DNA from 2 places in the Streptomyces sp. cg40 genome. Region 1 is predicted to be linked to the other one. Evidence: riboswitches for the same ligand, from Rfam matches in the RefSeq annotation. Region 1 holds a riboswitch; the other holds the start of a gene.
What was found. Region 1 has a riboswitch for cobalamin ahead of ACQHII_RS16790 (ribonucleoside-diphosphate reductase subunit alpha). Riboswitches for the same ligand answer to the same signal wherever they lie in the genome.
Positions count from the first base shown of each region.

Region 2: it holds a riboswitch for cobalamin, as region 1 does, so the genes downstream of both, ACQHII_RS36655 (cobalamin biosynthesis protein) here and ACQHII_RS16790 (ribonucleoside-diphosphate reductase subunit alpha) in region 1, are expected to answer to the same signal.

Region 1 covers NZ_CP190128.1:3,847,682-3,851,028, forward strand. Annotated here, with positions in the region: gene mctP (monocarboxylate uptake permease MctP) at 1-481, shown strand, start outside; gene ACQHII_RS16785 (GNAT family N-acetyltransferase) at 612-1,118, shown strand; cobalamin riboswitch at 1,171-1,294, shown strand; gene ACQHII_RS16790 (ribonucleoside-diphosphate reductase subunit alpha) at 1,418-3,347, shown strand, end outside.
Region 2 covers NZ_CP190128.1:8,129,274-8,132,620, forward strand. Annotated here, with positions in the region: gene ACQHII_RS36650 (cobyric acid synthase) at 1-721, opposite strand, end outside; gene ACQHII_RS36655 (cobalamin biosynthesis protein) at 718-1,659, opposite strand; cobalamin riboswitch at 1,761-1,900, opposite strand; gene ACQHII_RS36660 (hypothetical protein) at 2,047-2,268, opposite strand; gene ACQHII_RS36665 (inorganic phosphate transporter) at 2,302-3,347, opposite strand, start outside.

The DNA.
Region 1 (3,347 bases):
CGCCCAGGAGACCAAGGTCTCCAAGCTGGTCTCGCTGCTGGTGAAGGTCGGCGCCCTGGCCTTCGTCCTGACGATGGACAAGACGGTCGCCATCAACTTCCAGCTCCTGGGCGGCATCTGGATCCTCCAGACCTTCCCGTCCCTGGTGGGCGGCCTCTTCACCCGCTGGTTCCACCGCTGGGCCCTCCTGGCCGGCTGGGCGGTGGGCATGCTCTACGGCACGCTCGCGGCCTACGGCGTGGCTTCGCCGACCCAGAATCACTTCGGCGGCTCGTCCAAGGAGATCCCGGGAATCGGCGAGATCGGGTACATCGGCCTGACGGCGTTCGTGCTGAATGTGGCGGTGACAGTGGTCCTGACGTTCATCCTGAAGGCGGCGAAGGCCCCGGAGGGCGTGGACGAGACAAGCCCGGCGGACTACACGGCGGACGCGGGCGACCCGGGAGTGAAGGAGGAGCTCCCCGTCATCGCCGGTCACTGAAATTCCTTAGGGGCGCGGGGCTGTATCAATGTGCGGCTCCGCCGCGTGGGCGCGACCAGCCACAACGAACCCGCAGCGGGCCGCCGACAGCAAGTAAGACGGCGGCCCGTTGTCATACAGACTCACCCCCATGAACATCCTCATCCGCCCAGCAGACCCCACCGAATACGAACCCCTGGGCGAAATCACAGCCCAGGCCTACCTCCAGGACGGCCTCCTCGACTTCGGCGAAAGCGACGCATACCTCGGCGAGTTGAGAGCCGTGGCAAAACGAGCCGCCGCAGCCGACGTCCTCGTAGCCGTCGAGAACGGCCACCTCCTCGGCGGAGTGACCTTCGTCCCGTCCGGCGGCCCCATGGCCGACATCGCGCAACAAGGCGAGGCCGAGATCCGCATGCTGGCGGTCGCCCGCGAGGCCCGCGGCAAGGGCGCCGGCGAGTCCCTGGTCCGCGCCTGCGTGGACCGCGCCCGGGCCACCGCGGGCTGCACAGCGGTCGTCCTGTCGACCCAGCGCACCATGCACGCCGCCCACCGCATCTACGAACGCGTCGGCTTCACCCGCGCCCCGGAGCGCGACTGGAAACCCCTGCCGGAGCTCGACGACATCACTCTCCTCACCTATGAGTTGACACTCTGAAACAGCCGCGACACAACATCTGGGGGTGCCACGACAGCCCGGCACAAGATGTATGCTCATGCTCGCTGTCGCCGCAGGGGAATCCGGTGTGAATCCGGAACTGTCCCGCAACGGTGTACTTGCGTGCATGTGCACGCCTGGTCAGTCCGAGGACCTGCCGACGGCGCGCCCGGCCAACCGGCCAGGGCGCATGACGTCCGGGCCTCGTGGAGTGGGCCGGTGGACGCGACGCCCCGTGCGCTCGTGAGCTGCCGCCTGCCCTCCGCAAGGCCCCGTGCCGAGCGAGGGAGAGCCCCACCGTGACCATCGCGCCAGCAGAGCCGGCATCAGCGACCCAGGCGAACGAGGCGATCGCGACCGGAACCGACCTGCCGGGAACCGCCGTTCCCGGTGCCGACGGTCCCGGCGCCGCGATCCTGCGGACCCTGACCGAGCTGACCGCCGACCTTCCCGACGCCGACCCCGGCCGGGTCGCCGCCGCCACGCTCCGTGGCCGGTCCGCGCACGCGGACGAGACGGAACTGCGCGAACTGGCCACGGAGGCCGCCGCCGGCCTCATCTCCGAGGACCCGGTCTACTCGCGGCTCGCCGCGCGCCTGCTGACGATCAGCATCGCCGCCGAGGCCGCGTCCCAGGGCGTCACGACGTTCACCGAGTCCGTCGCCGTGGGCCACCGCGAGGGCCTGATCGCGGACCGCACCGCCGAGTTCGTGACGCTGCACGCGGCCCGCCTCGACGCGCTGATCGCCGCCTCCTTCGATGAGGGTGCCGACGACCGTTTCGGCTACTTCGGGCTCCGCACCCTGCACAGCCGCTACCTCCTCCGGCACCCGATCACCCGCAAGGTCATCGAGACGCCCCAGCACTTCATGCTGCGCGTGGCGTCCGGCCTGGCGGAGGACGACAGCACCCGCGCCCTGGACGAAGTCACCGCGCTCTACCGCCTGATGAGCCGCCTCGACTACCTCCCCTCCTCCCCCACCCTCTTCAACTCCGGCACCCGGCACCCCCAGATGTCGTCCTGCTACCTCCTCGACTCCCCGCTGGACGAGCTGGACTCCATCTACGACCGCTACCACCAGGTCGCCCGCCTCTCGAAGCACGCCGGTGGCATCGGTCTTTCGTACTCCCGTATCCGCAGCCGCGGTTCGCTGATCCGGGGCACGAACGGGCACTCCAACGGCATCGTGCCGTTCCTGAAGACGCTGGACGCCTCGGTCGCCGCGGTGAACCAGGGCGGCCGGCGCAAGGGTGCCGCCGCCGTGTACCTGGAGACCTGGCACTCCGACATCGAGGAGTTCCTGGAGCTGCGGGACAACACCGGTGAGGACGCCCGCCGTACGCACAATCTGAACCTGGCGCACTGGATCCCGGACGAGTTCATGCGCCGGGTGAACGAGGACGGCACCTGGTCGCTGTTCTCGCCGGCCGACGTGCCCGAGCTGGTCGACCTCTGGGGCGACGAGTTCGACGCGGCCTACCGCAAGGCGGAGGAGCAGGGCCTCGCGAAGAAGACCATCCCGGCCCGTGACCTCTACGGCCGCATGATGCGCACCCTCGCGCAGACCGGCAACGGCTGGATGACCTTCAAGGACGCGGCCAACCGCACCGCCAACCAGACGGCCGAGCCGGGTCACACCGTCCACTCCTCGAACCTCTGCACGGAGATCCTGGAGGTCACGGACGACGGCGAGACGGCGGTCTGCAACCTCGGTTCGGTGAACCTGGGCGCGTTCGTCACCGATGGTGAGCTGGACTGGGAGCGGCTGGACGAGACCGTCCGCACCGCCGTCACCTTCCTCGACCGGGTCGTGGACATCAACTTCTACCCGACCGAGCAGGCGGGCCGCTCCAACGCCCGCTGGCGTCCGGTCGGTCTGGGCGCGATGGGTCTCCAGGACGTCTTCTTCAAACTCCGCGTCCCCTTCGACTCCCCCCAGGCGCAGGCCCTTTCGACCCGGATCGCCGAGCGCATCATGCTCGCCGCGTACGAGGCCTCCGCCGACCTCGCCGAGCGCAACGGCCCGCTGCCGGCCTGGGAGAAGACCCGTACCGCCCGCGGTGTCCTGCACCCCGACCACTACGGCGTGGAGCTGACCTGGCCCGAGCGCTGGTCCGCGCTGCGGGAACGTATCGCCCAAGTCGGCATGCGCAACAGCCTGTTGCTGGCCATCGCGCCCACCGCCACCATCGCGTCCATCGCGGGCGTGTACGAGTGCATCGAGCCGC
Region 2 (3,347 bases), 4.3 Mb from region 1:
GCAGCCCGTCCTCCTCGTCGATCCCGAGCCCGTGCCGGAACGGCAGCACACCGTACGTCCGCCGCCCGGTCAGGCCGTGCAGCATCTCCAACCCCGGCTCCAGCAGCGACACATCGCCGCGGAACTTGTTGACGAGGAACCCGGCGACGAGGGCCTGGTCCTCGGGGCTCAGCAGCGCCACCGTCCCGAAGAAGGAGGCGAAGACGCCCCCTCGGTCGATGTCGCCGACGACGAGAACGGGTAGTTGCGCATTGCGCGCGATGCCCATGTTCACGATGTCCGTCCGCCGCAGATTGATCTCGGCCGGACTGCCGGCCCCCTCGCAGATCACCGCGTCATACGTGCCCCGCAACTCGGCCAGGCAGTCCAGCACGGTGCCGAGCAGCGCCTCCTGCCGTCCCCCGTGATAGCCACGCGCGCTCATCTCGCCCACGGGCTTCCCCATGAGGACGACTTGACTGGTCCGGTCGCCGCCGGGTTTCAGCAGGACCGGATTCATCAGGGCGGTCGGCTCGATGCGGCAGGCCTGTGCCTGCATGGCCTGCGCCCGGCCGATCTCGGCACCCTCGCGCGTCACGAACGAATTCAGGGACATGTTCTGCGCCTTGAACGGCGCCACCTTCACGCCCTGCCGCACCAGCCACCGGCAGATCCCGGCGGTCACGACACTCTTCCCGGCGTCCGAGGTGGTGCCCGCGACCAACAGCCCGCCGCCGCTCATGACGTGCGTCCCTTCACGAGGAGCCGTCCGGCGACACCGACCCCGAGCGCGAGCCAGCCGACGCGCCGGGACAGCCGTACGGCACGGTCGATGTCCGGTACGGCGACGGCGCGTCCGGCGCCGTTGAGCACGGGCCGGTGCTCGACCCGGCCGCCGTAGGAGAGCGTCCCGCCCAGGCGTACGCCGAGGGCGCCCGCGAAGGACGCCTCCACGGGACCGGCGTTGGGGCTCGGGTGCTTGGGAGCGTCGGAGCGCCAGGCGCGTACCGCTCCGCGCGGGTCGCCGCCCGCGACGGTCGCGAGGACGGCGGTGAGGCGGGCGCCCGGCCAGCCGGCGACGTCGTCGAGGCGGGCCGAAGCCCAGCCGTAGCGGCGGTACTTGGCCGACTTGTGGCCGACCATGGCGTCCAGGGTGTTCACGGCCCGGAAGCCGAGCAGGCCCGGGACACCGGCGATGCCGCCCCACACCAGGGCGCCCACCACCGCGTCGGAGGTGTTCTCGGCGACGGACTCGACGACGGCCCGGGCGATCCCGTCCGCGTCGAGGGCCTGCGGGTCGCGTCCGCAGAGGTGCGGGAGCCGCGCCCGCGCGGCCTCGATGTCACCGGCTTCCAGCGCACGCGCGATGATCCCGGCCTCGCGCGCGAGGGAGGTCCCGCCGACGACCGCCCAGGTGGCGGCGGCGGTGAGGGCGGCAGAGGCCGTACGGGACGGTCGTAGGGCCGAAGTCGCCGCGGCGGCGAGGGAGACGGTGCCGCCCACGCACACGGCGGTGTGCAGGGCGCCCCAGCCTCGGTGGTCGCGCCACAGAAGTTGTTCCACGGCGCCGGCGGCACGGCCGAACGCGGCGACCGGGTGCCCGCGGCGGGGATCGCCGAGCAGGTGGTCGCCGAGGAGGCCGGCGGCGGCGCCGTACGCGAAGACGCGATCGGCACGCACCGGGTCAGCCGATCGCTGAGTCGGGCACTGTGCTGGTACGGGACCTCGAACGGCAGCCGAGCATGGCGGTATGTCCTCACTCAGGGTGTCCACGCCCTGGTTCGACGAGACCGGCGGTGAGAGTTCCTGGCTCCCGGGGGTGTCTACCCCGGTGACAGTGGCGGGACCGCGCCGGATTCACACCGGCTTCCTCTCCTGCCGCCGTACATGGCTCCGGCAGTCCACCACGGTGTTGGAAGGGGCGTCAACTTGCTGTTGACCTGCGGGGGAGGAGTGTGCTGATGCCCACACGCGGGTGGTCGCACGGGTCGTCCTCGGGGCACGAAGACGTGGGGTGCGGGACGGTGATCCGTCCCGCACCCCACGCCGGGTCCAACTGGCGGCCGGTCAGGCCACGATGATGTAGATCCCGTACGCCACCGCCGCAGCGCAGGCCGCGAAGCAGGCGTAGGCGCCGGTCAGGGCGAGGGTCGCGGAGTCGCCCTGGGCGGTGGCCCGTTCGCGGCGGGAGAGGGCGGTGATGCCGAGGGTGAAGACGGCCACCAGGGCCACGGTGACCACGAGGCTGACGCCGAAGACGGAGCCGAGGGCTGCCCAGTCGATGTCCATGCTGATTCGTTCCTTCTAACCGGGGGCGCGGGCTCAGACGGCGGCGGCCGGCGGCGGCGCCGGGGTGGCCGGGTCGGGCGTGGCGACGGGGGCCGGGGTCACGGGCGGCGAGGGGATCGTCGCCGTGAGGCCCTCGGAGAGGGCGACCGACGGGGGCGGGGTGACGGCGGCGATCGCGGCGGTGACCACGCCGGCCGGCTCCTCGAACTCGTTGACGTTCGAGGCGTCGACCACCTGGCGGCGGGAGAGCAGCCAGATCGCGGTGCTGGAGGCGACCAGGAAGACGGCCACCAGCGCGGTGCCCCAGTCGCCGAGGTCGGTGACGGACTCGGCGAGCGCGCCGACGAGCGCGGCGGCCGGCAGCGTAAGGCCCCAGGCGACGAACATCCGGGTGGCGGTCGACCAGCGGACGACACCGCCCTTGCGGCCCAGGCCCGCGCCCATCACGGAGCCGGAGACGGCGTGCGTGGTGGAGAGGGAGAAGCCGATGTGCGAGGAGGCCAGGATGACCGCGGCGGCGCTGGTCTGGGCGGCGAAGCCCTGCTGCGGCCGGAGGTCGGTCAGGCCCTTGCCCATGGTGCGGATGATGCGCCAGCCGCCGATGTAGGTGCCCATCGCGATGGCGAGGCCCGCGGAGAGGATGACCCAGGTGGGCGGGTCCGAGTCGGGGGCGATGGAGCCGCCGGCGATCAGGGCGAGGGTGATGATGCCCATCGTCTTCTGCGCGTCGTTCGTGCCGTGGGCCAGCGAGACCAGGCCGGCGGAGGCGATCTGGCCGACGCGGAAGCCCTTGTCGGCGGCCTTGCCGTCCGAGTTCCGACTCAGCGCGTACGAGAACCTGGTCGCCAGCAGCGCCGCGACGCCCGCGACGACCGGGGCGGCGACCGCGGGCAGCAGCACCTTGGTGACCAGGACGTCGCCGTGGACCGCGCCGGTGCCGGCCGAGGCGATGGTGGCGCCGATCAGACCGCCCATCAGGGCGTGCGAGGAACTGGACGGCAGGCCGACGAGCCAGGTCACCAGGTTCCAGAGGATCGCGCCGACCAGGGCGGCGAAGATGACCTCGGGACGGATGCCGC